DNA from 3 places in the Kluyvera sp. STS39-E genome. Region 1 is predicted to be linked to each of the others. Evidence: riboswitches for the same ligand, from Rfam matches in the RefSeq annotation. Region 1 holds a riboswitch; each other region holds the start of a gene.

Region 1 (10,764 bases):
ACATGCCCTTCAACCGAGCAACGGCATTACTCACTGCAGGCTGTGACATACCAAGCACATGCGCTGCACGCGTTATATTTTGTTCCTGCATTACCGCATCAAACACGGTCAGCAAATTTAAATCAACCATTCGGAGCGGTGGCTTTGCCCCTCCATTAACGGATACGCTCTGCTGCTCCGGTGCGTTTATTACGCTATTAGTTCCCTCTGTCATACAAAACTCCTTTTGCGAAATAGCATAAATATATTGAGGCTATATGATTTACCATGCATATAAGATCCAAAAAAGAGAATTTAATAAAAATAGGAATATATAAAGATGCAAAAGCGCGATTCATGAAGGACAAAGCGGCTCTTATTTATATCACCAGGCTGATAGTATCTAGCTTACCAATAGATTAGACAAATAAACAGTATTCCAAAACTGGACCAATATAATAGAATTCTTAAAAATGTTTTATTTATGGTGATTAAAAATTAACATTCCTGTATCAGTAATACTCTTTTTGCGCTATAAAAAATCGTCACCAAAGAGAACAACTCAATAACTATCAATACGATACAAGAAAAATAAACACATGACGAATACATGAGCGAATGCAATAAACTTTATGCAAATGCGACAAAATATTAAAACAATGAATCATTCAAACAAATAATTCACTATAAAATTAGAGGCTCATCAGCACAATTAGCTAATCTAGCCGTTTCGTTTACCGGCTTAAACGCCCTCTCATTTTCATTCAGGGTTGACATCAGTTGTCATATCCAGTACCACTAATGGCATAACGAATTCATCTGGAGAATGATGACATGTCCCGTACAACTCGCATTAACGGTCTACTACTACTAAACGCATCTTCTGTGCGCGGTAGACTGGTGTGCGACGTATAACGTTAAGTCATCATCAGTAAAACGAAACCCGCGCCACTGCGCGGGTTTTTTTATGCTCGTAGCAAGGCGCCCCAAGTTAACCAAGGACCTAAACCATGAGCCAGCAAGTCATTATTTTTGATACGACCTTACGTGATGGTGAACAAGCATTACAGGCCAGCCTGAGTGTAAAAGAGAAGCTGCAAATTGCTTTCGCCCTCGAGCGTATGGGCGTTGACGTAATGGAAGTCGGCTTCCCGGTTTCTTCTCCGGGGGATTTCGAGTCCGTACAGACCATCGCACGCAACATTAAAAACAGCCGCGTTTGTGCCTTGGCACGTTGCGTCGAGCAGGATATTGATGTTGCCGCCGAGTCGTTGAAAATTGCTGAAGCATTCCGCATCCATACTTTCATTGCGACCTCACCGATGCATATCGCCACCAAGCTGCGCAGCACGCTGGACGAAGTTATTGAACGTGCAATCTATATGGTAAAACGCGCCCGCAACTACACCGACGACGTTGAGTTTTCCTGTGAAGACGCGGGACGCACGCCAATCGATCAGCTGTCTCGCGTTGTTGAAGCGGCGATTAACGCCGGTGCGACCACCATCAACATCCCAGACACCGTCGGCTACACCCTGCCGTTCGAGTTCTCCAATATCATTACCGGCCTGTATGAACGCGTGCCGAATATCGACAAAGCCATTATCTCCGTCCATACCCACGACGACTTGGGCATGGCGGTCGGCAACTCACTGGCAGCCGTACATGCGGGCGCTCGGCAGGTTGAAGGCGCAATGAACGGCATCGGCGAGCGCGCAGGTAACTGCTCGCTGGAAGAAGTCATCATGGCGATTAAAGTGCGCAAAGACATCATGAAAGTGCACACCAACATCAACCACAATGAAATCTGGCGCACCAGCCAGACCGTCAGCCAGATCTGCAACATGCCCATCCCGGCAAACAAAGCCATCGTCGGTACCGGCGCCTTCGCCCACTCTTCCGGCATCCACCAGGATGGCGTACTGAAGAATCGCGAAAACTACGAAATCATGACTCCGGAATCCATCGGCCTGAATCAGGTGCAGTTGAACCTGACCTCCCGCTCCGGCCGCGCTGCGGTGAAACACCGCATGGAAGAGATGGGCTACAAAGATACCGACTACAACATGGACCATCTGTATGACGCGTTCCTGAAGCTGGCGGACAAAAAAGGCCAAGTCTTCGACTACGACTTGGAAGCGCTGGCATTCATCAACAAGCAGCAGGAAGAACCAGAGCACTTCCGTCTGGATTACTTCAGCGTGCAGTCAGGCTCCAGCGATATCGCCACCGCTTCAGTGAAACTGGCCTGTGGTGAAGAAACTAAGGCAGAAGCCGCTAATGGTAATGGTCCGGTAGACGCGATTTACCAAGCGATTAACCGTATCACCGGCTACGACGTTGAACTGGTCAAATACGACCTCAACGCCAAGGGTCAGGGCAAAGATGCGCTGGGCCAGGTAGACATCGTGGTGAACTACAACGGTCGCCGCTTCCATGGCGTCGGCCTGGCAACGGATATCGTTGAATCCTCCGCAAAAGCGATGGTTCACGTGCTGAACAACATCTGGCGCGCCGCCGAAGTCGAAAAAGAATTGCAACGCAAAATTAAGAATAACGAGAACAAAAAGGAAACCGTGTAATGTCGAAGAATTACCATATTGCTGTGTTACCAGGTGACGGTATTGGCCCGGAAGTTATGACACAGGCATTGAAAGTACTGGAAGCCGTGCGTCAACGTTTTGACATGCGTATCACCACCAGCCACCACGACGTGGGCGGCATCGCCATTGATAATCACGGTGAACCTTTGCCGCAGGCGACCGTTGATGGCTGTGACCAAGCGGACGCCATTCTGTTTGGTTCCGTAGGCGGCCCGAAATGGGAAAATCTGCCACCGGCCCAGCAACCAGAGCGCGGCGCGTTGTTGCCGCTGCGTAAGCACTTCAAACTGTTCAGCAACCTGCGTCCGGCAAAGTTGTACCAAGGTCTGGAAGAATTCTGCCCTCTGCGCGCCGACATCGCCGCCAACGGCTTCGACATTCTGTGCGTCCGTGAACTGACCGGCGGTATCTACTTCGGCCAGCCGAAAGGCCGCGAAGGCAGCGGTCAGCACGAGAAGGCGTTTGATACCGAGGTGTATCACCGTTTCGAAATTGAGCGTATTGCCCGCATTGCCTTTGAATCTGCCCGCAAACGCCGTCACAAAGTGACCTCTATCGACAAATCCAACGTGCTGCAGTCCTCTATTCTGTGGCGTGAAATCGTCAGCGAAATCAGCAAAGAGTATCCCGACGTTGCACTGGCACACATGTACATCGACAACGCCACCATGCAGTTGATTAAAGATCCGTCCCAATTTGACGTGCTGCTGTGCTCCAACCTGTTCGGCGACATTCTCTCCGACGAGTGCGCGATGATCACCGGTTCCATGGGCATGCTGCCGTCCGCCAGCCTGAACGAAGAAGGCTTTGGCCTGTACGAACCGGCAGGCGGTTCAGCTCCAGATATCGCTGGTAAAAACATTGCCAACCCGATTGCGCAAATTCTGTCGCTGGCGCTGCTGTTGCGTTACAGCCTCGATGCCAACGACGCGGCAACCGCCATTGAAGCCGCCATCAACCGCGCGCTGGAAGAAGGCGTACGCACCAGTGATTTAGCCCGCGGCGGCGCGGCGGTCAGCACCGATGAAATGGGCGACATCATTGCCCGCTATGTTGCCGAAGGGGTGTAACCATGGCGAAGACCTTATACGAAAAACTGTTTGATGCTCACGTGGTCTTTGAAGCGCCGAACGAAACGCCGCTGCTGTACATCGACCGCCACTTGGTGCACGAAGTGACCTCGCCGCAGGCATTTGACGGCCTGCGCGCGCACAAGCGCCCGGTGCGTCAGCCGGGCAAAACCTTCGCTACTATGGATCACAACGTCTCCACGCAGACCAAAGACATCAACGCCTCCGGCGAGATGGCGCGCATTCAGATGCAGGAGCTGATTAAGAACTGTAACGAGTTCGGCGTTGAACTGTATGACCTGAACCACCCGTACCAGGGCATCGTTCACGTGATGGGGCCAGAACAGGGCGTGACCTTGCCGGGCATGACCATCGTCTGCGGTGACTCCCACACCGCCACACACGGTGCATTTGGCGCACTGGCGTTCGGTATCGGCACCTCGGAAGTGGAACACGTGCTGGCGACCCAGACCCTGAAGCAGGGTCGGGCGAAAACCATGAAGATTGAAGTCAACGGCAAAGCGGCGCCGGGCATCACCGCCAAAGATATTGTGCTGGCGATTATTGGTAAAACCGGCAGCGCTGGCGGGACGGGCTATGTCGTGGAATTCTGTGGCCAGGCCATTCGTGACCTGACCATGGAAGGTCGTATGACCCTGTGCAACATGGCTATCGAACTGGGCGCCAAAGCCGGTCTGGTTGCGCCGGACGACACCACCTTCAACTATGTCGAAGGTCGTCTGCACGCGCCAAAAGGCAAAGATTTTGACGATGCGGTGAATTACTGGAAAACCCTGAAAACCGACGACGGTGCAACCTTCGACAACGTCGTGACTCTGCAAGCAGAAGAGATTGCGCCGCAGGTTACCTGGGGCACCAACCCAGGCCAGGTGATCTCCGTGAATGACAATATTCCGGACCCAGCATCCTTTAGCGATCCGGTGGAGCGCGCCAGCGCCGAGAAAGCGTTGGCCTACATGGGCCTGAAACCAGGCATTCCACTGACCGATGTGGCTATCGACAAAGTGTTTATCGGCTCCTGCACCAACTCGCGTATTGAAGATTTACGCGCTGCGGCCGAAATCGCCAAAGGCCGTAAAGTCGCACCAGGCGTGCAGGCGTTAGTGGTGCCTGGCTCCGGCCCGGTGAAAGCGCAGGCGGAAGCGGAAGGTCTGGATAAGATCTTCATCGAAGCCGGTTTTGAATGGCGTCTGCCTGGCTGCTCGATGTGTCTGGCCATGAACAACGATCGCCTGAACCCAGGCGAACGCTGCGCCTCCACCAGCAACCGTAACTTTGAAGGCCGTCAGGGCCGTGGTGGTCGTACCCACTTGGTCAGCCCGGCAATGGCAGCAGCCGCTGCGGTAACCGGTCATTTCGCCGACATTCGTAGCTTGAAATAAGGAAACCATCATGGCAGAGAAATTTACCCAACATACGGGACTGGTGGTGCCGCTGGATGCCGCAAACGTCGATACCGATGCGATTATCCCGAAACAGTTTTTGCAGAAAGTGACCCGCACCGGATTCGGCGCGCATCTGTTCAACGACTGGCGCTTCTTGGACGATAAAGGCGAGCAACCAAACCCAGAGTTCGTGCTGAACTTCCCGGAATTTAAAGGCGCTTCTATCCTGCTGGCGCGTGAAAACTTCGGCTGCGGTTCATCACGTGAACACGCGCCATGGGCGTTAACCGATTACGGTTTTAAAGTGGTGATTGCCCCAAGCTTCGCCGATATCTTCTACGGCAATAGCTTTAACAACCAGCTTCTGCCGGTGACGTTGAGCGATGCGCAGGTAGACGAGATGTTCGCGTTGGTTAAAGCCAATCCGGGGATCAAATTCGAAGTCGACTTGGAAGCACAGGTGGTGAAAGCCGGAGATAAATCCTACAGCTTTAAAATCGACGACTTCCGTCGCCACTGCATGATTAACGGCCTTGATAGCATCGGCCTGACGTTGCAGCACGAAGAGGCGATTTCCGCCTACGAGAACAAGCAGCCAGCGTTTATGCAGTAATTTGTCGCGCCACCACCCCGGATGCGGCGCGACCAGCCTTATATGCCGGATGGCGCTGCGCTTATCCGGCCTACAAACGTACGCCCATTGTAGGCCGGATAAGGCGTTTACGCCGCCATCCGGCACGTTGTAGGCTCCGGCGCAGTTAAACGTCCTTCACCCGCCACGTCATCATAAGCGTCACCACCGAAATCCCCGCAATCACCCAATACACCGAGAAATGGCCAAAGCTCTGCGCCAATGCGCCCTGCACAATCCCGGCAAGGATCACCCCGGTAGAAATGCTATTGGTAAATAGCGTCGTTGCCGCCCCCGCACGCCCCGGCATCAGGTCTTGGAACCACAGCATGCCAATCCCGGCGACAATACCGATAAACACGGCGTTAAACAGCTGTAATATCAGCAGCGAAGTGTGACTGTGGAAGAAAATCAGGCCGACATAAAACAGCACCCCGGCCGCGACGGCGGTCAGCATCATCCGACGTTTGCCAAAGCGCTTCACATAAAAGCCTGCGAGGATCATCGCTGGAATTTCCAGCCCGGCTGCGGTACCCATAAGGATCCCCGCCAAGCTATCTGGCAGGCCGAGATCGCTGCTGATCCACAGCGGCATATCGATGATATACATGGTGTTGCAGGTCCACATCAGCGTCGAAGCAATAAACAACATTCGCACGTTGCTATCTTTCCAACCGCTAATCGGAATCTGTACGGCCTCTGCGGTCGGTTCAACCCGCGCCACCGAGGGAAGCGTCAAGGCAATCAGCGCAAGGCTAATCACAAAAATAGCGGCAGCAATGGAGAACATCGCGGTAAAGCCGTAGTTCAACGCCAGCATAAAGGCCAGCGGCGGGCCAATGACCCACGCCAGCGAGAGCTGGGCGCGCATCACCGAGCTGAACATCACCACTTCACGCGCCGAACTGTCGGCATACTCGCGCGCCAGCGCAAACAGCTGCGGCATGGCGGCATTGGCAATTGAAGCCAGCAGCACACCACAGGTAATCAGCGTCAGGTAATGACGATTGAAAGCAAACAGCAGCGCGTTACCGACCGCCATCAGGCAGCAGAACATGATCAGCTTACGGCGATCGCCCCGGCTATCGGATCGCTTTGCCAGCCCGAGGCTCACCACAATCCCGGCGATGGCGTTCACGGTGTAAAACAGGCCAACCCAAAACGGCTGCACACCGACTTCGCGACTGAGATACAGGCTCAGCGTCGGTGCCTGTAATGCCCCCGCTATGCCCATCATAAACGCCACCAGCATAAAGGCGGCATACACACCGTTGAGACGTCGTCCCATCGTCATTAACCAGAGCATCAGAGATCCTTTCGCGAAAGAATAAAAAAAAGCCAGCAGATAATACCTGCTGGCAAATACTCAGTCACACATGATTAGGCGAATTAATGTTCAGAGGTCGGTTTCGTAACTTCCCACTGCATCAGATAGTTCAGCACTTCAAGCCGCTGCGCGGTCGCCTGACGGGCCAGCCAGGAAACATTTTTGGTAGCAGAAAAATAACGCTGGTAGAACTGATGGATGGTTGACCTCTTCATAATCATCTCCTCGCTTCATCGAAAGTGATTATTGGCCTAATATAGGGATTAATAAATTGCTGAGTTTTTAGCGGGAGTTCCTCTTTTATGCCTTCAGGTCGACTGCAACAACAATTCATCCGCTTATGGCAGTGCTGCGAAGGCCAAGCGCAAGAAACCACGCTGAATAATCTGGCCGAACTGCTCAGCTGTTCCCGTCGTCATATGCGCACGCTGTTAAACACCATGGAAGCGCGCGGCTGGCTAACTTGGGAAGCGGAAGCCGGCCGTGGCAAGCGCTCTAGGCTGACATTCCTCTATACCGGACTGGCTTTACAGCAGCAGCGGGCAGAAGATCTGCTGGAGCAGGATCGTATCGATCAACTGGTGCAACTGGTCGGAGATAAATCGGCGGTGCGACAAATGTTGGTCTCGCATCTGGGGCGTAGCTTTCGCCAAGGAAAGCATATTTTGCGCGTGCAGTATTACCGCCCAATGCACAATTTGCTGCCAGGTACCGCGCTTAGACGCTCTGAAACCCATATTGCGCGGCAGATTTTTAACGCATTAACTCGAATTAATGAGGTAAATGGGGAACTGGAAGCGGATATTGCGCACCATTGGCAAGCTATTTCCCCATTACACTGGCGTTTTTACCTGCGTCCCGGCATTCATTTCCATCATGGTCGTGAACTGGAGATGGATGACGTCATCACTTCGCTGCATCGCAGTATGACGCTGCCGCTCTATTCCAATATTTCACACATCGATTCGCCAACCGCTTGGACGCTGGACGTGCACTTAATCGAGCCAGACCGCTGGCTACCGCTATTGTTGGGTCAAGTCTCGGCGATGATCCTTCCGCAAGAGTGGCAATCGCTACCAGATTTCTCACGAATGCCCGTTGGCACCGGCCCGTATGCGGTAGCGCGCAACAACCAGAACCAGCTGAAAATCCTCGCTTTTGACGATTACTTTGGCTTTAGGGCACTGATTGATGAGGTTAATGTTTGGGTGCTGCCGGAAATCGGCGAAGACCACAGTTGTGGCCTGACGATTCAGGGCACGACGCAAAGCGAAAAAGCGGTTGAAAGCCGCCTTGAGGAAGGCTGCTACTACCTTTTATTTGATACCCGTAGCCCACGAGGCAGCAATCCTACGGTGCGCCAGTGGCTAAGCCATATCTTCCATCCCAACAATCTTCTCTACCGCGCGGGCGAACAGCATCAAAGTCACTGGTTTCCGGCTTACGGGCTGCTGCCACGCTGGCACCATGCGCGTAGCCACGTCTGTGAAAAACCGGCCGGGCTGGAATCCGTCACCCTCACCTATTACCGGGAACACGTTGAGCACAAGACGATAGGCCTCATCATGCAGGCGCTACTGGCTGAACATCAGGTCACCTTGAATATCCAAGAAGTGGATTACGACGAATGGCACCGGGGCGAGGTCGTCAGTGATATTTGGCTCAATAGCGCCAACTTTACCCTGCCGCTGGATTTCTCTCTCTTTGCTTATCTGTATGAAGTGCCACTTATTCGTAACTGCGTTCCCATCGACTGGGAGGGCGATGCCCAGCGCTGGCGGGCAGGTGAATTGCCGCAGGCTGACTGGTGTCAGGAGTTGCTGGCAAATCAATGCATTGTGCCGCTCATTCACCATTGGCTGATGATCCAAGGCCAGCGCAGTATGCGCGGCGTAAGGATGAATACCTTAGGCTGGTTTGACTTTAAATCGGCCTGGTTTGCGCCGCCGAATCCATAGCGCCTGATGGTTAACGCTTAGGGCTTTTGATTTATTCACGTAATCATTACAATGTGCCGTTCTCAACGGGGTGCTACGCCAAAGACGTATGCTGAGATATACCCGTCGAACCTGATCCGGATAATCCCGGCGAAGGGATTTGAGGCTCACTCAAAATCCTTTGCCACCAATATATTAAAGGTGCAAAGTGTTCAAAAAATTACTCCCCCTGTTGGCCCTCATGGCCTTCCCTGCCCTCGCCAAACCAGTATTGACGGTTTATACCTACGACTCCTTCGCCGCCGACTGGGGCCCAGGCCCAGTGGTGAAGAAAGCGTTTGAAGCCGACTGTAACTGCGAGCTGAAGTTTGTCGCGCTGGAAGATGGTGTTTCGCTGCTCAACCGTCTGCGCATGGAAGGCAAAAACAGCAAAGCTGACGTGGTATTAGGGCTTGATAACAACCTGCTGCAGGCTGCTACCGACACCAAACTGTTTGCCAAAAGCAACGTACCAGCCAGCGCGGTGAGCGTTCCTGGCGGCTGGAACAATGATACCTTCGTGCCATTCGACTACGGTTACTTCGCCTTCGTCTACGACAAAAACAAACTGAAAAACCCGCCGAAGAGCCTGAAAGAACTGGTTGAAAGCGACCAAAAATGGCGCGTTATCTACCAAGACCCGCGCACCAGCACGCCGGGCCTGGGGCTGCTGCTGTGGATGCAGAAAGTATACGGCGACAAAGCGCCGGAAGCCTGGCAGAAACTGGCGGCCAAAACCGTCACCGTTACCAAAGGCTGGAGCGAAGCCTACGGCCTGTTCCTGAAAGGGGAAAGCGACCTAGTGCTGAGCTACACCACCTCTCCTGCGTATCACATCATCGAAGAGAAGAAAGATAACTACGCGGCGGCGGCTTTTACGGAAGGTCATTACCTGCAAGTTGAAGTGGCGGCAAAAACTGCCGCCAGCAAACAGCAACAGTTAGCGGACAAATTCCTCAACTTTATGGTTTCCCCTGCTTTCCAGAACGCAGTCCCGACCGGCAACTGGATGTATCCAGTCACCCAAGTCACACTGCCGGAAGGTTTTAATGGTCTGGTAAAACCGCAGACCGCACTGGAATTTACCCCACAGCAGGTCGCTACTGAACGTCAAAACTGGATTAACGCATGGCTCCGCGCAGCCAGCCGCTAATTCCACGCTGGCTTTGCCCGGGCCTTACGGCTACCACGCTGATGGTGGCCGTTGCCTTGGCGGCGTTTTCTGCGCTGTGGCTAAACGCCCCGGAGATTTCATGGTCGACGCTGCTCGGGGATAGCTACCTGTGGCACGTGGTGCGCTTTTCCTTCTGGCAGGCGTTTTTGTCGGCGCTACTGTCCGTTGTGCCGGCCATTTTCTTGGCCCGTACGCTCTATCGACGCCGCTTCCCCGGTCGTCAACTCCTGCTGCGACTCTGCGCCATGACGCTGATTTTGCCGGTGCTGGTCGCCGTATTTGGTATTCTTAGCGTCTATGGCCGTCAGGGTTGGCTGGCACAGCTTTGCGTATGGCTTGGTTGGCAGTGGAATTTCTCTCCCTACGGCTTGCAGGGGATTTTGCTGGCGCACGTATTCTTTAATATGCCGATGGCAACTCGCCTGTTGCTACAGGCGCTGGAGCAAATTCCCGGCGAACAGCGCCAGCTTGCAGCCCAGCTAGGCATGCGCGGCTATCCGTTCTTCCGCTATGTTGAATGGCCGTGGATGCGACGACAAATTCTGCCCATCGCGACCCTGATTTTTATGCTCTGCTTCGCCAGTTTTGCCACCGTGCT
Region 2 (10,764 bases), on a different contig from region 1:
CAATGCCTTCGCGAGCAACGTTACGCAGCACGATATCGCCGCTGAGATGGCCCCAGGTGTCGTTGATAGATTTAAAGTTATCAATGTCCACCAGTGCCAGCGCAAAAGGCTGACGCTCACTCATCAATGCGGTGATATCGGTATCGAATGCCCAGCGGTTTTTACACCCGGTGAGCGAATCCACGGTTGCCTGTCTGACGTAAGCCTGCTCGCGCTCGCGGTTGGTTTCTATGGCTTTATCCAACATAACTTCAAGACCGGGGGCATGTTTGGTATCACCGGTTTTTATGGCATTGATAATGTTCATCAGAACGCCGCGAGACGCTTGGCGTAGATACAAACCGAAAGTGATGATAATGATACCGGCCAGCGCGAAGCCCCAGCTGACGATAATGCTCTCGTGGTGCGCCAGTTGGCTTAGGGTATGCCCGGAAACCTTATAAATCACGAACCAGTCGGGATTGGTGAAGGAATAGTAGTAGTACCAAGTGCGGCTTGGCTTATCAAAGACCTCACCGTCACCGGCGGTCATGTTAGTCAGTAGTGCTTCAGGCATCACCGTGTGAAAAAGCATACCGTTGTCTGGATGAAGCAACGCCTGTCCACGTCGATTGACGACAAAAAATTCGCCCGGAACCGGCGGCTTCATTTTGCGCAGCGTATAGCTCATTGCCGTTAAGTCAAAGTGAAATGCTAAGGTCCCTTTGAGTTTGCCGTCCGTGGAGATCACCGGCTTTGCGAGGGTGATGGTTTGCTGTTGGGTGAAGAAATCGATATAGGGCTGGGTATAGCGACTGAAGATCCCCACGTCACCCTGATGAACGAACCACGGGCGGGTTGTTGCATCAAAAATGGGAGCATTGACACGATCGACGGCTTGAGGCGCGCGTAAGTAGTGGCCGTCTACATCAGCGACGGACAACGATGAAACGGTCGGCATCATCGATAGCAACTGCATCATCGACTGCAAACCCTTTTCCGGGGAGATGTTGACGATATTATTCAGTTCATCGTCACGCGCTAAATAAGTTGCTGCCCGCCCGAGAATGTAATCATTCTCATGCAGAATAGATTCAGTGTAATTAACGGCTAGGTTATGGGTGAAGTTGCGGTTAATACTGTGATAATCGCGAATGATATCGTTACGTTGGATAATCGTAACCAGCACGGCGACGAGGATAAAGCTAAGAAGGATCCCTGCAAAACTAATAAAAATAGGGGTCGTAAACGAAAGTCTTCTGCTGTGACGATTCATAAAGGTTTCCATTCCTGGGGGAGCATTGCAGAAGACCAGGAGGTTTGATACTGCAATTTCACGCATCTTTATTCATCGCCAAACTATAGTGTAACGGTGAATAGGTGCGTATCTAACCAGCGTTCAAAATTATACGCCATTAGTCATAGTATGAGTATTTAATCCGCATTTTTAGCCCACTTTGCGCGACGAATAGGAAAATTATTAGTAGTGGCGCATGTGGAAAAGGGCAGGGCGGCAGAGGAAGAAAAAACCGCCCTGATCAGCATCGATTGCTGACCAAAGCAGCTTAGAGAGCCGCTATTGCCCGGGCAATAGCAGCCTTTTGTTCCTGCGAGGCGTAATCCGCGGAATAACTCACCGTTACAGCGTTTGCTTCATCGTTGCGAGGTGCGTCCCAGCCAGCTATCCCAATCTTTCCACACCGGTTGTAGTCCACGTGCCGTTAACGCGTTTGCCACTTCAGTCGGCGTGCGCGCATCGTGCGGCGAGAACTGTTCAAGCTCCGGCCTGTCGTCCGCATAGCCGCCGGGCTGTGTTTTTGAGAAGGCACTGACGTTGTTGATAGCCAATGGGATCACATGATCGCGGAACCACGGCGATTCGCGGGTGGAAAGCGACAGTTCGGTATCCGGTGAGAACAAACGAAAGGCGCAAATGACCTGTACCAACTGGCGTTCATCCATCAGCGAAGCCGGTTCAATGCCGCCCGCACAGGGACGCAGGCGGGGGAACGAAATTGAATAGCGGCTTTGCCAGTAGCGCTGCTGCAACCACAGTAGATGCTCAGCAACCATAAAGCAGTCCACCCGCCAACTGTCTGAAAGGCCAATTAGCGCCCCGAGGCCGATTTTATCGATACCCGCCTGACCCAACCGGTCTGGCGTATCCAGCCGCCAGAAGAAATCCTGCTTTTTCCCCTTCAGATGGTGCTGGGCGTACATGCTCTCGTGATAGGTTTCTTGGTACACCATCACGCCATCAAGCCCCAGCGTTTTCAGCTCGGCATACTCATCGGCCGCCAGTGGCTGGACTTCCATATGCAGCGAGGAAAACTGACGGCGGATATCCGGCAGGTGGCGACGGAAATAATCCATGCCGACCTTACTTTGATGCTCTCCGGTCACCAGTAGCAGGTGCTCAAAGCCTAGCGCCCGGATAGCAGCGCACTCCCGTTCAATTTCAGCTTCATCCAGCGTCTTGCGCTTGATGCGGTTGCTCATGGAGAAACCGCAATAGGTGCAATCGTTGGCGCACAGGTTAGAGAGATACAGCGGAACGTAAAAGCTCACCGTGTTGCCAAAACGCTGGCGCGTGAGCTTTTGCGCCCGCTGTGCCAGTGGTTCTAGATAGTCGGCAGCGGCGGGGGAAAGCAGCGCCATCAGGTCATCGCGACTGAGCGTCGAGGCGTTAAGCGCCCGTTCGACATCAGCGGCGGTTTTACCGTTGATGCGCAGACGGATGTCATCCCATTCCAACTGCCGCCAGCGATCGCTGAACGTTTTCATGTTAACGCTCCCAAGAAGCCGGTTAATGGGCTGGTGGCGTTGGCCTGTGTGCTACGGCTACCGGGCACGGCCTGACGCGCCAGAATCCCTGCTTCCACTGCTAGGCGGAATGCCGTCGCCATCATGACCGGATCGTCGGCCACGGCAATCGCCGTATTGACCAGTACCGCATCGGCGCCTATCTCTAGCGCCTGGGCGGCATGACTTGGCACGCCGATGCCCGCATCGACGACCACGGGAACGGTGGCCTGCTGAATAATAATCTCCAGCATCGCCCGCGTTTCCAGCCCCTGATTAGAGCCAATGGGTGCGCCGAGCGGCATCACTGCGGCGCAGCCCACTTCCTCTAGCCGTTTGCACAGCACCGGATCGGCACCGCAGTAGGGCAGCACCACAAAACCCTGTTTGACCAACGCCTCGGCGGCTTTCAGCGTTTCGATAGGGTCCGGCAATAGCCAGCGGGCATCCGGGTGGATTTCCAGTTTCAACCAATGTGTGCCGAGCGCTTCACGCGCCAACTGGGCGGCGAAAATGGCCTCTTCTGCGGTTTTGGCCCCGGAGGTGTTGGGCAATAGCGTCACGCCAGCCTCGATCAATGGTGCCAAAATCGCATCATTATGCTGACGTAAATCTACCCGCTTCATGGCCAGCGTCACCAGTTGGCTGCCGGAGGCGCGAATGGCGTCAACCATCAGCTGCGGCGAGGCAAATTTTCCCGTACCGGTAAACAGATGCGAATCAAACGTTTTGTCGGCAATGCGTAACATATCAACCCCCTGCGATAACCTGAAAAAGCAGGATCTGGTCGCCTTCCTGCACGATTTGCTGGTCCCACTGCTCGCGTGGCAGGATCCGCTGATTCAGCGCCAACGCGGTGCCCGGTTTTAATTGGGCAAGCTCCGTCAGCAGTGTGCTGACGGTTTGTCCCTCGGCGCACGGTATTGCCTCATCATTAAATTGAATCTGCATGCAGCCCTCCACATACCGGGCAACCGCGGGCGCGGCGAAGCGCCAGGCTACGCCATTGGCTGGTTTTCCCGTCAAACAGGCGTAATTCACCGCTCGGCGTCTCGATGCCGCTGAGTAACTTAAGGGCTTCCAGCGCCTGCAATGTGCCCATGATGCCCACGACCGGGCCGACAATGCCTGCGGTGCGGCAGTTGCGTTCAGGCTCCGTAGTGTCCGGCCACAGGCAGCGATAGCAGCCTTGTTCCCACGGTGGCGTTAGTACCATCAGCTGCCCGCCAAAACCGACGGCGCTAGCGGTAACCAGCGGCGTATTTAGAGCCACGCAGGCGGCGTTGATCTCCTGACGGGTTGCCATGTTGTCGGTGCAATCCAGCACCACATCTGCGCCTGCCACCGCGTGACGAAGCCCCTCGCCGGTCAAACGCTGCTGGAGCGCGACCAGTTCGATATCCGGGTTGAATCGCGACAGTTTTTGTTGGGCGGTTTGCGCTTTCGAACGCGCAATGTCGTCGGTGGTAAACAGAATTTGCCGCTGCAAATTGCTCAGATGCACATCGTCATCGTCGGCCAGTATCAGCGTGCCGACACCCGCGCCGGCGAGATAGAGCGCCGCAGGTGAGCCTAAACCGCCCAACCCGATGATTAGCACACGGCTCCCAAGCAGCTTTTGTTGCCCTTCTATCGCAATATCACCCAGCAAGATCTGCCGGCTGTAGCGCATGAAGTCGCGGTCATTCATTGCCTGCTCCCGCGATTTCAAGAAGCTGTGTCGTGGCGACGCGCCAATCTGCCGCTTGGGTAATGGCGCTGACAACGGCAATGCTGCCGACGCCGGTTGCCAGTACCGCAGGTGCGCGTTCGAGGCTGATGCCGCCGATGGCAACAGTAGGATAATCGGCCAGCCTTGCAATATGGCATGCCAGCTGTTCCAGCCCCTGAGGGGCTGAAGGCATCTGCTTGGTTTGGGTTGGGAAGACGTGGCCCAAGGCGATGTAAGAAGGGCGGGCGGCGAGCGCTACGTCAATCTCCATATCGTCGTGGGTCGATACCCCAAGGCGTAATCCCGCTTTCTGAATCGCTTTTAGGTCGGTAGTTTCGAGGTCTTCTTGGCCCAGATGCACCCCGTATGCGCTGTGCTTTACAGCCAACTGCCAGTAATCGTTGATAAACAGGCGGGCGTTGTACTGGCGGCCTAATTGGATCGCGGCGATAACGTCAGCTTCGACCTCGTTATCGTGCTTATCTTTGATGCGTAGCTGGAGAGTACGAACGCCCGCTTCTAGCAGACGCTCAATCCATTCAACGCTATCGACCACCGGGTACAGCCCGAGATAGCGTGGTACGGTAGGGAAATCAGGCTGATACATCATGCCTCCTCTTTTTTGAGGTAGATTTCGCCACCCTTGGCGCGGAAATTCTCGGACATATCCGCCATCCCGACTTCAATGGTCTGTGCGGCGGCGTAGTCGCGGACTTCTTGGCTTATCTTCATCGAGCAGAATTTTGGCCCGCACATTGAGCAGAAGTGGGCGACTTTACCTGACTCCTGCGGCAGGGTTTCATCGTGGTAAGCGCGGGCGGTGAAGGGGTCGAGCGCTAGGTTGAACTGATCTTCCCAGCGGAATTCGAAACGCGCTTTCGACATGGCGTTATCGCGGATCTGCGCGCCCGGGTGCCCTTTGGCAAGATCGGCAGCATGGGCGGCGATCTTGTAGGTAATCAACCCTTGCTTCACATCTTCTTTATTTGGCAGGCCGAGGTGCTCTTTTGGCGTCACGTAGCACAGCATGGCGCAGCCAAACCAACCAATCATTGCCGCGCCGATCCCGGAGGTGAAGTGGTCGTAACCTGGCGCGATATCGGTCGTCAACGGGCCAAGCGTATAGAACGGTGCTTCGTGGCAGTGCTCCAGCTCTTCGGTCATGTTGCGCTGGATCATCTGCATTGGCACATGTCCTGGGCCTTCAATCATCACCTGCACGTCATATTCCCAAGCGATTTTGGTCAGCTCGCCCAGCGTATGCAGTTCGGAGAACTGTGCTTCGTCGTTGGCATCTTGGATTGATCCAGGACGCAAACCGTCACCCAGAGACAGAGAAACGTCATAGGCGGCGCAGATCTCACAGATTTCGCGGAAGTGTTCAAATAGGAAATTCTCTTTGTGATGGGAGAGGCACCATTTGGCCATGATTGAACCGCCGCGCGAGACGATACCGGTCAGACGTTTCGCGGTCATCGGCACATAGCGGAGCAGAACCCCGGCGTGGATGGTGAAATAATCCACGCCCTGTTCAGCCTGCTCTAGCAGGGTATCGCGGAAAGCTTCCCAAGTGAGATCTTCGGCGATCCCGTTAACCTTCTCCAGTGCCTGATAGATCGGTACCGTGCCGATCGGCACCGGACTGTTGCGCAGGATCCATTCACGGGTTTCATGAATATAGCGGCCGGTTGACAGGTCCATCACCGTATCTGCGCCCCAGCGCGTCGACCACACCAGTTTTTCTACTTCTTCTTCGATAGAGGAGGTGACGGCAGAGTTGCCGATGTTGGCGTTAACCTTCACGAGGAAATTGCGACCAATGATCATTGGCTCGGATTCCGGGTGGTTGATGTTGGCAGGGATAATCGCGCGTCCGGCAGCGACTTCATCACGCACGAATTCTGGCGTGATGTTTTCTGGCAGACGTGCGCCAAAGCTCATTCCCGGATGCTGGTGGCGTAACACTTCACTGCGAATGCGCTCGCGGCCCATATTTTCACGGATGGCGATAAACTCCATCTCCGGCGTGACGATCCCTTGGCGGGCATAATGCAGTTGGGTCACGCATTTGCCGGTTTTGGCGCGCTTTGGCGTCAGTAAACCGGTGAAACGCAGCTCATCTAGGCCGTCGTCGGCCAGACGCTCTTTGGTGTAAGCGGAGCTGCGGTCGTCTAGCTCCTCGCTATCGTTACGCGCGGCAATCCACGGCTGACGCAGTTTTGCCAGACCCTGCTGAACGTTAATTGCCACGCTCGGGTCGCCGTACGGGCCTGAAGTGTCATACACCGGCACAGCTTCGTTGTCTTCAAACTGCGGGTTATCTTTATTGCCGCCAATCAGCGTTGGGCTAAGCTGGATTTCGCGCATTGGGATGCGGATATCTGGCTGCGAGCCGGTGATGTAGATGCGTTTGGAGTTCGGAAAGGCGGTGCCTTCCAAGGTATCGATGAAGTGCTGGGCTTGGGCGCGCTGTTCGCGGCGTGATGGTTTAGTAGTGGCAGACATAGCTCATTCCAAAAAGTAAGGACGTGGCTTGTCAGACGACGGATGAAGCAAGAGAGAAGATCGCCCAAGGGCGATACTATTGCAGATTGACTCTTGTTCCCTTCGCAGGTCTTAACCTGATCAGGTTCCGCGGATCCCGAATTAACGGTCTCAGCCCGTGCTTACGCACTGGGCACTCCGACAAGAAGTAACCTCTGATGAGAGGTAATGAATGTAAACTACTCGTTAATGCGGTAAATCTCAAGCCGGGCGTTTGATTTCACTTTCGTCGAGTGCATTAAACGTCAGCATGATGAGCTGGTCTTCGAGTAGAAAACGGGCTTCCAGCGCTTCGCCAATATCGGACAGCGCCTGCTGGAAGGCATAAACGTTATCTTGGTCGATGGCGCTCTCAAGCGTTGAGTCGTAGTAATCCATTATCTGCTGAGTGTTGGCATCCAGCAGCGGCCAGATTCGGGTGGCGTTTAAAAGAGGGCTGTCGCCTTCCATTTTATGGATAATACGTTCATAAATACTGAAATGACCGGCAGAAAGGTAGTCGACCAGACGCTGACAAAAATTATCCAATGCTTTTTCATTAAGACGCATGAATGATTCTTTGCCAGGCTTAAGGCCAACCAGATCGTAGTAAGCCACGAGCAGATGCTTACGAATATTCAGCCAGCGGTCGACCAGTCTGTGGTGTCCTTTTACACGTTCTGTCAGGCTCTCTAACTGGTTTAACATGGTGACCCCCGCATCGATAAGATTAAAATCTGCTCACGCTAATATGTAATGATAATGTTAATAACATGCCTGTGAAGCAAAGGTAGCGCAAGAGATATGGATCGTATAATTGAAAAATCGGATCGCGGCTGGTGGATCGTTAGTCACGAACAAAAATTATGGCTGCCCGCTGGAGAATTGCCCCATGGCGAAGCGGTAAATTTCGATCTTGTCGGTCAGAATGCTCTCCACATTGGTGAATGGGAGGGCGATCCTGTATGGCTTATTCAACAGCATCGCCGCCATGATATGGGCTCGGTACGTCAGGTTCTTGACCATGACGTGGGCCTGTTTCAGCTTGCTGGGCGCGGCGTGCAGCTGGCGGAATTTTACCGTTCTCACAAATTTTGTGGCTACTGCGGCCACACCATGCACCCGAGCAAAACCGAGTGGGCGATGTTATGCAGCCACTGCCGTGAGCGCTACTACCCGCAAATCGCCCCCTGCATTATCGTCGCTATTCGCCGTGATGATTCGATTCTATTGGCACAGCACGTTCGCCATCGCAACGGCGTGCACACCGTACTGGCCGGTTTTGTCGAAGTGGGCGAAACCTTAGAACAGGCCGTCGCGCGTGAAGTGATGGAAGAGAGCGGCATCAAGGTGAAGAATCTGCGCTACATCACCTCTCAACCCTGGCCGTTCCCGCAGTCACTGATGACCGCTTACATGGCGGAGTATGACAGCGGCGAAATTGTTATCGACCCGAAAGAATTACTGGAAGCGAACTGGTATCGCTACGATGATTTACCGCTTCTCCCACCACCGGGCACCGTGGCTCGTCGGCTGATAGAAGATACCGTGGCGATGTGTCGGGCCGAATACGAGTGACATGTTACAATAGGCGCATCAACGCTAAAGGAATGTAAAATGACCGAACTCAAGAACGATCGTTATCTGCGTGCGCTGCTGCGCCAGCCCGTTGATGTGACCCCGGTGTGGATGATGCGCCAGGCAGGGCGCTATTTGCCGGAGTACAAAGCGACCCGCGCGCAGGCCGGTGATTTCATGTCGCTGTGCAAAAATGCCGAGCTGGCTTGTGAAGTCACGCTACAGCCGCTGCGCCGTTACCCGCTGGATGCGGCGATCCTCTTTTCTGACATCCTGACCATTCCAGATGCAATGGGGCTGGGGCTCTATTTTGAAACGGGTGAAGGCCCGCGTTTTACCTCACCTATCACCAGCAAAGCAGACGTTGAAAAGCTACCGATCCCCGACCCGGAAGGTGAGCTGGGCTACGTCATGAACGCGGTACGCACCATTCGCCGCGAGTTGAAGGGCGAAGTGCCGCTGATTGGCTTCTCCGGTAGTCCGTGGACGCTGGCGACCTATATGGTTGAAGGTGGCAGTAGCAAAGCCTTTACCATGATTAAAAAGATGATGTATGCCGATCCGACTGCGCTGCATCTGCTGCTCGATAAGCTGGCGAAAAGCGTCACGCTGTACCTGAATGCCCAGATTAAAGCGGGCGCGCAGTCGGTGATGATTTTCGACACCTGGGGCGGCGTGCTGACCGGACGCGACTATCAGCAGTTCTCTTTGTATTACATGCATAAAATTGTCGACGGACTGCTGCGTGAAAACGACGGTCGCCGTGTGCCTGTGACGCTGTTTACCAAAGGCGGTGGACAATGGCTGGAAGCGATGGCTGAAACCGGCTGCGACGCGCTGGGCCTCGACTGGACCACCGATATCGCCGATGCGCGCCGTCGCGTTGGGCATAAAGTGGCACTGCAGGGAAATATGGACCCTTCCATGCTCTATGCGCCTGCGCCACGTATTGAAGAAGAAGTTGCGACTATCCTCGCGGGATTCGGTCAGGGTGAAGGCCACGTCTTCAACCTTGGTCACGGAATCCATCAGGACGTGCCGCCGGAGCATGCCGGTGTCTTTGTCGAATCCGTGCATCGCCTGTCGGCGCAGTACCACCGCTAAATCCGTTCGGCTCTCGCGTCGTCGCGAGAGCCGGGCAATTACGCGGTTTACAGCAAAAAAACCTCATATCAGGTAAACTGCGGTTAATTTCCGTATTTGAGAACTCATCATGTTACAAAACCCGATTCATCTGCGTCTGGAGAAGCTGGAAAGCTGGCAGCACGTCACCTTTATGGCTTGTTTATGCGAACGCATGTACCCGAACTACGCCATGTTCTGCAAGCAGACTGAATTCGGCGATGCGCAGATTTACCGCCGTATCCTCGATCTGGTGTGGGAAACGCTGACGGTGAAAGATGCGAAAATCAATTTCGACAGCCAGCTGGAAAAATTTGAAGAGGCGATCCCGGTCGCCGATGATTACGATTTATACGGCGTCTATCCGGCAATCGATGCCTGCGTGGCGTTAAGTGAATTAATTCACTCTCGTCTGAGTGGTGAAACGCTCGAGCACGCGGTTGAAGTGAGTAAGTGTTCTATTACCACCGTAGCGATGCTGGAAATGACCCAGGCTGGTCGTGAAATGACCGATGAAGAGCTGAAATTAAACCCCGCTGTAGAGCAGGAATGGGACATTCAGTGGGAGATTTTCCGCCTTTTAGCCGAGTGTGAAGAACGCGATATTGAACTGATTAAAGGGCTACGCGCAGACCTCCGTGAAGCTGGCGAAAGCAATATTGGTATAAATTTTCAGCAATGAGGCAATAAAACGTGATTTACCGCCTGAATTGTCACGCCTGAAGGCTTCACATCTGCCCCCCGTCTGGTCTACATTTGGAGGGCGAAAAAAAGTGGCTATCGGTGCGTGTATGCAGGAGAGTGCTTTTCTGGCATTTTCGTCGCACTCGATGCTTAGCAAGCGATAAACACATTGTAAGGATAACTTATGAACAAGACTCAACTGATTGATGTAATTGCGGACAAGGCTGAACTGTCTAAAACCCAGGCTAAAGCTGCACTGGAATCCACCCTGGCTGCTATTACTGAGTCTCTGAAAGAAGGTGATGCTGTGCAACTGGTTGGTTTCGGTACCTTCAAAGTGAACCACCGCGCTGAGCGTACTGGCC
Region 3 (10,764 bases), on a different contig from region 1:
GTCACCCTTTTCAATCATCAGACGCAGCGTCTGCGACTCCTGGAAATGGCGCAGCACCACGCGGCTCATCTTCGGTTCGCCGCGCCAATAGTCCGGGTTACGCTTCATGCGCAGCACATCTTTTGCCTGCCAGGTTTCCAGCATAAACGGCCCAGAACCGGCCTCGTGAGTGGTCAGCCAGCGGTTGCCCCAGTCGTTATCCTGCTCATGGCTCTGCACGGTTTTACTGTCTAGGACGCCGAGGTTGCCGAGCGCGCCCAGCGAGTAAATCACCAACTGCGGGTCGTTGGCTTTTGGCAGGACAATTTGCACCGTGTAGTCGTCCAGCGCGGTGACCTGTTTATCGACGTTCTTCTTACTAAAGCCGTAGGATTTCCACACCGAGGCCTGCGCCAAGTTAAGGTGCAGAATACGTCGCATCGACCACACCACATCAGCGGCGGTCAGCGAATTGCCGGAGTGAAACTTAACGTTATTGTGTAGATGGAAGGTCAGCGTTGTGCCGTCCGGGCTGATATCCCAAGACTTGGCGAGCGCCGGTTTGACGTTGGTCAGTTGCTTTGGGTCGAGCTCCACCAGTGAATCGTAGAGATTGACCACAATTCCCACCACTTCGTTACCGGTCATCGCGGCCGGGTCGAGGGTCAGGAGATTGTTCATGTTCATGCCGATAATGAGCTGGTCGGGCGGCGTTTTCGCCAGTACCGATCCGCTCCCCATCGCCAAGGTGAGCGCGAGCAAACACGCTCCCAGTAAGGAGGTATTTTTCATTTATAATTTGCCTGTACTGTAGGGTACATGTTGCCGGATGGCAGCGTTTACGCCTTATCCGGCCTACCGGGCCTTGAACCCGATTAGCGTAACGCCATCGGCATTATTATTTTTTGTCAGTCGTGGCTGACGGTGTTGGCTTCGATAAAGGCAAAATTGATGTCTTCGCCCAGTCCCGGACGTTGTGACAGATGCACAAACCCATCGGCATCCATCGGGTCGACGATGCTGTTCAGGTAGGCCGCTGGCTGGTCGTAGTCGAGGAACGGGTGCAGCAGGCCGCGCTCGTACCAGCGACAGTTACGAATCGCACCAATCACCGCCAGACTCGCCGCGCCGTTACCGTGCACTTCGCAATCCATACCAAACGACTCCGCCAGCGCCGCAACCTTCATGGTTGGCGTAATGCCGCCGACACCGTTGGCACCTGCACGTAGGATGTCGCATGCCCCAGCTTTAACCCAGTCGGCGCGGCTGTGATGCTTACCACCAAAACTCTCCGGCCCAATAATCGGAATCGACAGGTTTTCTGCAAGCCAGGCGTAAGACGACATGCTGTCCTCTTCCATTGGCTCTTCAAACCACGCGAAGTCGAGTTTTTCCAGCTCTTTACCTATCCACAGTGCTTCGGTGCGGCTGTACCAGTGGTAGCCGTCAATCATCAGGTCGATATCTGGCCCAACCGCTTCACGCACCGCGGCGCAGGCTTTGATATCCATTTTCGGGTTCGGCGCAAAGGAGACCGGTGGCATCCAGGTGTGCAGCTTAATGGCCTTGTAACCGCGCGCCACCAAGGTCTCGGCAAACGCAGCGTACTCTTGCGGCGTCGAAAGTCCGCCCTCTAAGTCATCGCCACACATGGTGCTGCCATAGGCCGGCACTTTATCGCGATAGCCGCCCAGCAGTTTGTAGACCGGCATATTGAGCTTACGCCCGGCCAAATCCCACAGCGCCTGTTCGACAAACGACAGTGCACGCTCGGTGAGCTGATGCGCACTGCCGCGCTGCCAATGCACCAGATCCTGCCAGATTCGTTCACGGTTGAATGGGTCCTGACCGACCAGCACTTTGCGGAAAAAGGTATTCACCACAAACGGGCGCACGATTTCCGGTGGCGCAAAGGAGTAGCCTTTGGTGCCATCATCGGCGGTAATCGTCAGCATCGCCATTTTCGCCAAGCTCTCCGGCCCTGGATGGGAGTGTCCGGCGCTGTCGGAAACGCGGCGTGTGGGATGCTGGAAAACGGTGACATTTACAGATTCAATTTTCATTATGTGTCCTTAGTACAACATTCGAAATGGCGCTTTTTACACCACAATCCTGTGTCTAACACCGAACTGACAAGATGGTTTCAAGGAATTGAAAAGGCGTTTCATGACTAATCTAAGCACAAAATTGCACCGCTTCCACGGACAAATTCCGCTAACACCGGGCTGTTTTTTGTGCAAGCGCACAACAGGACGTGATGTTTTTCACAAAAGGGGGATGAACTGTGAAGAGGATCGGCCCCCGCTGCCGAACGGCTGCGGGGGCGAATATTTACGCGAAGGTCACTTTGCTATCGAGGTAAACATCCTGCACGGCATTAATCAGCGCAACGCCGTCCGCCATCGATTTTTTAAATGCTTTACGGCCAAGGATAAGCCCCATGCCACCTGCGCGTTTGTTGATTACCGCCGTGCGCACGGCATCGGCGAGATCGGTTTCGCCGCCGGCGGCACCACCGGAGTTAATCAGCCCCGCGCGGCCCATATAGCAGTTCGCCAACTGGTAACGCACTAGGTCAATCGGGTTATCGGTGGTTAACTTGCTGTACACGCGGTCGTCGGTATAGCCGAAGTTGACCGCCTTGTAGCCGCCGTTGTTTTCCGCCATTTTCTGCTTAACGATATCCGCGCCGATGGTGGCTGCCAGATGGTTCGCCTGACCGGTAAGGTCTGCGGAGACGTGATAATCCACGCCATCTTTTTTAAACGCTGGGTTACGCAGGTAGGCCCACAATACGGTGACGAGGCCCAGTTCGTGCGCCCGCTCAAAGGCGGCAGAAATCTCTTCAATCTGGCGCCTAGACTCTTCCGAGCCAAAATAGATGGTCGCCCCAACCGCCACCGCGCCCATATTGAACGCCTGCTCGACGCTCGCGTACAGCGTCTGATCGAAGGTATTGGGGTAGCTCAGGGTTTCGTTGTGGTTGAGTTTGACGAGGAAAGGAATGCGGTGCGCATAGCGGCGCGATACCGATGCCAGTACGCCGTAGGTGGAGGCCACGCAGTTACAGCCGGCTTCAATCGCCAGCTCAACAATATTCTTCGGATCAAAATACAGCGGGTTGGCGGCAAACGACGCCCCGGCTGAGTGCTCAACGCCTTGGTCGACCGGCAGAATCGACAAATAGCCGGTCCCGGCTAAACGTCCGGTATTATAGAGCGTCTGCATATTTCGTAGTACGGCAGGTGGACGGTTGTTATCCGTCATCACCCTATCAACGTAGTCGTGCCCGGGTAAATAGAGCTGGTCGGCTGGAATGGTCATACAACGATGCTGTAAGAGTGTGTCGGCATCTTTGCCAAGCAGCTGCGCAATATCAGTCATAGCTATGCTCCCGTGAGCCGACATCATGTCGGCGTGAATTTCCCGCCCCGAATTTTTGGGCACGGTAAGTCTGGTCCCGGATACGGGATTTTTCCATTCTGCGGGCATCTTTAAGTGCAATCTGCTGGCACGATTCATGGACGGCAAAGTGTTACAGCGGTCAAACTTTCACCCCAAAGGTATTTAAAAGGTATTATACAATGGTATTGTCTATACGTACCTTACCTGTCATGAAGGATTTAAAGATGAAAACTACAGCAAAGCTGTCGTTCATGATGTTCGTTGAGTGGTTTATCTGGGGCGCGTGGTTTGTTCCCCTGTGGCTGTGGCTCAGCAAAAGCGGATTCACCGCCGGTGAAATCGGCTGGTCGTACGCCTGTACCGCTATCGCTGCGATCCTCTCGCCAATCCTGGTTGGCTCGCTGACCGACCGCTTCTTCTCGGCACAAAAAGTGCTGGCGGTGTTGATGTTCGTCGGCGCAATCCTGATGTACTTCGCCGCCCAGCAGACCACCTTCAGCAGCTTCTTCCCGCTGCTGCTGGCCTATTCCCTTACCTACATGCCAACTATCGCGCTGACCAACAGTATCGCCTTTGCCAACGTGCCGGACGTCGAACGTGATTTCCCGCGTATTCGAGTGATGGGCACCATTGGCTGGATTGCCTCGGGTCTGGTCTGTGGCTTCCTGCCACAAATGATGGGCTATAGCGATATTTCGCCAACCAACATTCCGCTGCTGATCACCGCGGGAAGCTCGCTGCTGCTGGGTATTTTTGCCTTTGCGCTGCCCGATACGCCGCCGAAAAGCACCAGCCGGATGAGCCTGAAAGTGATGCTGGGATTGGATGCCTTGATCCTGCTGCGCGATAAAAACTTCCTCGTCTTTTTCTTCTGCTCTTTCCTGTTCGCTATGCCGTTGGCCTTCTACTACATTTTTGCCAACGGCTATCTCACCGAAGTGGGAATGCACAACGCCACCGGCTGGATGACGCTCGGTCAGTTCTCTGAAATCTTCTTTATGCTGGCGCTGCCGTTCTTCACCAAACGCTTTGGCATTAAAAAGGTATTGCTGCTTGGTCTTATCACCGCGGCAATCCGCTACGGCTTCTTCGTTTATGGCGGCGCGGAACAATACTTCACCTACGCGCTCTTGTTCCTCGGCATTCTGCTGCATGGCGTGAGCTACGACTTCTACTACGTCACCGCCTATATCTACGTTGATAAAAAAGCCCCCGCACATATGCGTACCGCCGCACAGGGCTTGATTACGCTCTGCTGCCAGGGGTTCGGCAGCCTACTGGGCTACCGTCTGGGAGGCGTGATGATGGAAAAGATATTCGCTTATAAAGAGCCGGTGAACGGGCTGACCTTCAACTGGGCGGGAATGTGGGGTTTCGGCGCCATCATGATTGCCGTTATCGCCGTGTTGTTTATGATTTTCTTTCGCGAATCGGATAAAGAAATTACCGCAATTGCGGTGCCAGACTCTCCATCCGATGCTGCGCTGACACAAGGGGAAGTAAAATGAAAACGCAACGAATTCTCGGGGCACTGTATGGCCAAGCTTTAGGCGATGCGATGGGCATGCCATCGGAACTGTGGCCGCGCACGCGGGTGCAGGCGCACTTTGGCTGGATTGACCGTTTTCTGCCGGGGCCGGCGGAAAACAATGCCGCCTGCTACTTTCAGCGCGCCGAATTCACCGATGATACCTCGATGGCGCTGTGTCTGGCGGATGCCATCATTGAACGTAAAGGGGCTATCGACCCGGATCTGATTGGTCGCAACATCCTGGCTTGGGCAGAAGGTTTTGATGCTTTCAATAAAAACGTGCTCGGCCCAACGTCAAAAATTGCCCTCAATGCCATTCGCGAAGGCAAACCGGTGAGCGAACTTCAAAACAACGGCGTGACCAACGGCGCGGCAATGCGCGTCTCGCCGCTCGGCTGCCTGCTGCCGCCAACCGACCTCGATGCGTTTATTGACGACGTGGCGCTAGCCTCCAGCCCTACGCATAAGTCCGACCTCGCTGTTGCAGGTGCAGTAGTGATAGCGTGGGCCATATCAAAAGCCATCGACGGTGAAAGCTGGCAATTCATTGTCGATGCGCTGCCCGCCGTAGCCCGCCACGCTCAGCAAAAGCGGATAACCACCTTCAGCGCCTCACTTGCCTCTCGCTTGGAGCTCGCGCTGCAGGTCGTGCGTCAAGCGCCCGGCAGCGAATCCGCCAGTGAGCAGCTTTACCAACTGGTTGGCGCGGGAACCAGCACCATTGAGTCGGTTCCCTGTGCAATTGCAATGGTCGAACTGGCTCAGGGCTGCCCGAATCGCTGCGCTGTGCTGTGCGCAAACCTCGGCGGCGACACCGATACCATCGGCGCGATGGCGACCGCCATTTGCGGCGCGCTGGGCGGCATTTCGTCCATCGACCTCGCGCTAAAACAGCAGCTTGATGAGGTAAATCAGCTCGACTTTAACCGCTACGCCAACGCGCTGGCCCAGTACCGTGAGCAACGGGAGGCCTCATGAACCTAGCGAGCCTGCACAACCAGCGGCCAATCACCGTCGTCGGCGCGGCGGTCATTGATGTGATTGCCGACGCCTACGCGCTGCCATGGCGTGGCTGCGATATCGAATTGCAGCAACAGAGCGTTAACATCGGCGGCTGCGCACTGAACATCGCCGTGGCGTTAAAACGTCTGGGAATACAGGCCGACAACGCGCTGCCGATTGGCCAAGGCATGTGGGCGGAGATTATCCGTAATAATCTACGTAAAGAAGGGCTAGTGAGCCGCATTGACGGAGTGAGCGGCGATAACGGCTGGTGTTTGGCGCTGGTCGAACCGGACGGTGAACGCACGTTTATGTCCTTCAGCGGCGTTGAAAATCAGTGGAACGCCGACTGGTTGGCACAGTTGAACATCGCCCCGCATAGCCTGCTGTCGCTATCGGGGTATCAGTTGGCCTCGTCATGTGGCGAGGTGCTGGTGAGCTGGCTGGAAAGCCTGAATGACGTGACGCCGTTTATCGATTTCGGCCCGCGCATTGCCGATATTCCTGAATCATTAATGCAGCGAATTATGGCCCGCAGACCTATCGTGTCGCTTAATCGTCAGGAAGCGGAAGACGCGGCGCGACGTTTTAGTCTCCCGACCACCACCGAAGCGTTCGGCAAAGCGTGGTTAGAGGTGTTTTCCACACCGCTTATCGTGCGCCATGACAAAGAAGGCGCATGGTACTTTAGCGCCCAGGAGCAGGGTCTCACCGCACCGTTTACCACCGTGGTGGTGGACACTATTGGCGCCGGAGACAGCCATGCTGGTGGCACGCTGGCCGGGCTGGCATCCGGCTGGACGCTTGGAGAATCGGTACGGCTCGGCAACGCCGTTGCCTCTTGGGTGGTAGGCCATCGCGGAGGAGACTGTAGCCCAACGCGCGAAGAATTACTCCTCGCTCACAAAGACATATAGATCGCTACGGCAGTGGCTGATGCTGTATTCAATCGGCCGCTGCTGCTGGTCAAGCGCCACCTGCTTGATGACCAATACCGGGATTTTATCATCCATACGAATGTGCGACTGAAACTCCGCGTCCGGCATCCGGGCGCTAACCCGCGAGCGGGTATGCTGCGGATAAATATGCTGGCTGCGGAAATAGTCGTACAGCGACACGCCAATCACATCCACATCATGAATAAGCTGAGCGGGAACCCAGGATTCTTCAATGGAAACCGCTTCGTCATCGACATAACGAATACGTTTTAGCAAAAAGACATCGCTTTGCGGAGCGACGGCGAGTTGTGTCGCCACCTCTTCCGGGCAGGGAACAACGCGTTTGTTGACCCACAGCGTGTCGGGCTTTTTCCCCCTTAACACCACTTGCTGGGAAAACCCGTGCGCCGCTTTGAGCGAGTATTCAAAGATGTTATTTATTTGCGTGCCGTAGCCGCGCGCACGGGTGACTACACCCTCATCTTCCAGCGTCTGCATTGCTTTGCGCACGGTGATCCGCGACACACCGGTAAGCTGGCTCAGGTCACGCTCGCCGGGCAGAATATTGCCGTGCTCTAGCACGCCGCTGCGCACGGCGTTCTTCACCGTCTCGGCAAATTTCAGATACAGCGGCGTATTATCCGCCGCAGCAATGCGCTCATTGAGTTGTGCTACCAGCCGGGTATGCGCTTGTTCCATCGTGGATTTCCTGGTGAAAGGTCTGGCGAAAGTACTGATTTGAAGTATACGTTCCGCCCGACGCGAAGACTACCACCAGTCGTGGAAATGGTGCACCGGGCCAATCCCGCCACCGACCTCCAGCGTGTCCGCCTGCGCCAGCGCCTCTGACAGCCAGGCTTTTGCCACCGGCACCGTTTCCTGCCAACTGGCATGGCGTGGCCTTAATGCCGCAAGTGCCGCTGATAACGTACAACCGGTGCCGTGGGTATTTTTGGTCATCACTCGCGGCGCGGTAAAGCGCATTTCACCAGCGGCGGTAAACAGCCAGTCCGGGCTTTCAGCGTCATCAAGATGCCCGCCTTTCATCAGCACCGCTTCACAGCCTAACGCACGTAGCGCACGCCCCTGCTCAAGCATTTCCCGCTCGTTGCGAGCATGCGGTGCATCGAGCAGCGCAGCGGCTTCCGGCAAATTAGGGGTAATCAACGACACCTGCGGCAACAGGCGCTGACGCAGCGTCTCGACCGCCGAGGACGACAGCAGCGGGTCGCCGCTTTTCGCCAGCATCACCGTATCCAGCACCACGTTCTGAATCCGGTAGCGTGCCAACCGTTCGGCTACCGCTTCGACAATATCCGTCTCTGCCAGCATGCCAATTTTGGTGGTGTCGATGCGCACATCGCTAAAAACCGAGTCTAGCTGTGCAGCGACAAAATCAGGTTCAATACGATACACCGACTGCACGCCGCGCGTATTTTGCGCCACCAGCGCGGTAATCACTGAACAGCCGTAAGCACCCAGCGCGGAGAAGGTTTTCAAATCGGCCTGGATGCCCGCACCGCCGCTGGGATCGGTGCCGGCAATGGTCAATGCATTAATACGTTTCATGCATTCACCTCCATGTGCTGCGCATGCAGCGCGTCGACGAAAGCGGGGATGAAGCTCCCCGGTCCGCGCCCCTCGGCGGCCTGCGCCCCGGCATGTTTCATCATCGCGCAGGCGGCGGCCACATTGTGCAAACGCTCACCCGGCAGGGCACAGCAGGCCGCCACCACTGCCGACAGCGCACAACCGGTACCCACCACTCGCGTCATCAGCGGGCTGCCGCCGTGTACGGCAAGCGTTTGTTGCCCATCGGTGATGTAATCCACCTCGCCACTCACCGCAACAACCGCCCCGCTTTCGCGAGCCAGCCACTGTGCCGCAGGCAACGCGGCGGCTGCCGTATCCGTGCTGTCAACGCCCCTACCGCCGGAGCTCGCACCGGCCAAGGCCATAATCTCTGAAGCATTGCCGCGTATAGCCGCCGGATGCAGATGCACAAGTTCACGGCAGAATTCACTGCGCAGACTGAGCGCCCCAACCGCCACCGGATCAAGCGTCCACGGAGTTCCGGCGCGGTTAGCGGCATCTACCGCCGCGCGCATCGCCTGCGCTCGTGGCTGGGTTAGCGTCCCAACGTTGACCAGCAGCGCGCTGGCAATCGCGGAAAACTGTGCGGCTTCACCGGCGTCAATCACCATCGCAGGCGACGCGCCCAGCGCGAGCAGTACGTTGGCGGTGAAAGTCTGCACCACGTCGTTGGTCATACAGTGGACAAGAGGGGCATGTTGTTGGAGGAGATGTGCGGTGCGCGTGCGATGCGCAGAATTTAGCAGGTCGGCTTGCATGGTTTGCTCCTGCCTAACGCGAAGAAGCAAGACCTGACGGTCGCTGACTTCCCTACGCTGGCATTATCCAGATCAGGTGGTACGGGTATTTCTCAGCCTTCACTAGGAAGGGCACCCCGAGTCATTTAAATCATTATTAAAGCGTTGCGATTAACATTCCGCTTTTTTGGATCATGCCAGCCGCAGAGCTGACAAACAAGCCTTAAATCTGCTCTGCGCCCCACGCCGTGTTTCAGTTCTTGATCTCTAACCCCATCGATACCTACCGATGAAATCGCCGCTGCTCTTTGCCATTTTTGGCAAAATACATCGCCTGGTCTGCGTATTCGAGCAGGTGGCGCTCGTCATTACCATCTTGCGGATAGTGTGCTGTGCCGATACTGGGCACGATGCTCAAACGGTGACCGTCTAGATTAAACGGCGAGTTAAAAGCCTCATCGATTTTCTCGACGACCAGGGCGGCATATTCCGGTGATGCCCTGCCCTGAATCAAAACCACAAACTCATCGCCGCCAACGCGCGCGACGGTATCCGACTCGCGTACGCACCGTTTGAGGCGCACTGCGGTTTCTTGCAGCAGTAAATCGCCAATGCCGTGACCCAGCGTATCGTTAACCTGTTTAAATTTGTCGAGATCGATGAACAGCACGGAGAGCTGCTGTTGCTCGCGGCGTGCGGTGGCAAGCGCCACTTTTAGGCGGTCGTACAACAGCCCACGGTTGGGTAAGTCGGTCAGTTGATCGTATTGCGCCATATGCTGCAACCGCGCCTGCATCTGCTGGCGTTCAATAACCGTCGCAATTTGCGTTGAAACAAACTGCAGCAACTCTTGATCCTGCTCGTTGTAGCACACCCCGCCCGGATAGCTTTTCACCATCAGCACGCCAATGGTGCCCTTATGTGATTTTAGCGGCACGCCCAGCCAGCAAAATGGATTCATGCCAAAAGAGATGTGCAGCTCTTCCAGACGGTCAACCATCGTCTCTGGCGTAAGCAGCAGCGGCTGACCGCTATGGATAACCTCAGCGTAAAACGTACCCGGAAGAAGAGAAAAAGGGTCCGGCGTCTGCTCAAACTCATCTACATGATAAGGGAAGCTCAACTGGTTTGTTTCATCGTCATAGAGCGTGACCGAAAAGTTATCGACAGGCAGGAGCGTGCCGACGATCGCGTGAATGCGCTGAAACAGCTTGAGCAAATCTTCGGCGGTATGTGCGGCTTCGGAGATGGAATAGAGTGCAGATTGTATCGATTCGGAACGTTTACGCTCGGTGATATCACGCGCCACGCCAATGCGTAACTGGTCGGCCGGTGACCAGCGCGCCGACCACATGATATTGACGACGTGTCCATTCTTATGGACGTAGCGGTTCTCAAAATGGAATTGCGGATTGCCCGACATGACTTCCACTACCGAGTTTCGGGTGATTTCCCGATCTTCCGGTAGCATCATGTCAAACATGTTTGTGCCGATAATTTCTTGCGGTGTATAACCGAAAATACGCTCGCATGACGCGCTCGCATAAACGATATTGGCATCAGCATCAACGGCAAAAAC

The links. Region 1 has a riboswitch for thiamine pyrophosphate ahead of thiB (thiamine ABC transporter substrate binding subunit). Riboswitches for the same ligand answer to the same signal wherever they lie in the genome.
Region 2: linked by a shared signal. The riboswitch ahead of thiC (phosphomethylpyrimidine synthase ThiC) and the one ahead of thiB (thiamine ABC transporter substrate binding subunit) in region 1 are both predicted to bind thiamine pyrophosphate.
Region 3: linked by a shared signal. The riboswitch ahead of thiM (hydroxyethylthiazole kinase) and the one ahead of thiB (thiamine ABC transporter substrate binding subunit) in region 1 are both predicted to bind thiamine pyrophosphate.

Annotation. Positions count from the first base shown of each region.
Region 1 covers NZ_JBFQGA010000007.1:153,419-164,182, forward strand. The annotation lists gene leuO (transcriptional regulator LeuO) at 1-214, opposite strand, end outside; gene leuL (leu operon leader peptide) at 814-894, shown strand; gene leuA (2-isopropylmalate synthase) at 990-2,561, shown strand; gene leuB (3-isopropylmalate dehydrogenase) at 2,561-3,652, shown strand; gene leuC (3-isopropylmalate dehydratase large subunit) at 3,655-5,055, shown strand; gene leuD (3-isopropylmalate dehydratase small subunit) at 5,066-5,671, shown strand; gene AB4K05_RS16870 (sugar efflux transporter) at 5,817-6,995, opposite strand; gene sgrT (glucose uptake inhibitor SgrT) at 7,079-7,231, opposite strand; gene sgrR (HTH-type transcriptional regulator SgrR) at 7,319-8,974, shown strand; TPP riboswitch at 9,031-9,130, shown strand; gene thiB (thiamine ABC transporter substrate binding subunit) at 9,162-10,145, shown strand; gene thiP (thiamine/thiamine pyrophosphate ABC transporter permease ThiP) at 10,121-10,764, shown strand, end outside.
Region 2 covers NZ_JBFQGA010000017.1:17,373-28,136, forward strand. The annotation lists gene AB4K05_RS24060 (diguanylate cyclase) at 1-1,255, opposite strand, end outside; gene thiH (2-iminoacetate synthase ThiH) at 1,633-2,763, opposite strand; gene thiG (thiazole synthase) at 2,760-3,530, opposite strand; gene thiS (sulfur carrier protein ThiS) at 3,532-3,732, opposite strand; gene AB4K05_RS24080 (ThiF family adenylyltransferase) at 3,716-4,471, opposite strand; gene thiE (thiamine phosphate synthase) at 4,464-5,099, opposite strand; gene thiC (phosphomethylpyrimidine synthase ThiC) at 5,099-6,997, opposite strand; TPP riboswitch at 7,078-7,187, opposite strand; gene rsd (sigma D regulator) at 7,238-7,723, opposite strand; gene nudC (NAD(+) diphosphatase) at 7,820-8,593, shown strand; gene hemE (uroporphyrinogen decarboxylase) at 8,633-9,697, shown strand; gene AB4K05_RS24110 (YjaG family protein) at 9,807-10,397, shown strand; gene hupA (nucleoid-associated protein HU-alpha) at 10,584-10,764, shown strand, end outside.
Region 3 covers NZ_JBFQGA010000004.1:119,946-130,709, forward strand. The annotation lists gene AB4K05_RS09950 (ABC transporter substrate-binding protein) at 1-771, opposite strand, end outside; gene AB4K05_RS09955 (mandelate racemase family protein) at 888-2,042, opposite strand; gene fbaB (class I fructose-bisphosphate aldolase) at 2,311-3,363, opposite strand; gene AB4K05_RS09965 (nucleoside permease) at 3,609-4,892, shown strand; gene AB4K05_RS09970 (ADP-ribosylglycohydrolase family protein) at 4,889-5,893, shown strand; gene AB4K05_RS09975 (PfkB family carbohydrate kinase) at 5,890-6,834, shown strand; gene AB4K05_RS09980 (GntR family transcriptional regulator) at 6,808-7,554, opposite strand; gene thiD (bifunctional hydroxymethylpyrimidine kinase/phosphomethylpyrimidine kinase) at 7,624-8,424, opposite strand; gene thiM (hydroxyethylthiazole kinase) at 8,421-9,206, opposite strand; TPP riboswitch at 9,239-9,335, opposite strand; gene AB4K05_RS09995 (diguanylate cyclase) at 9,469-10,764, opposite strand, start outside.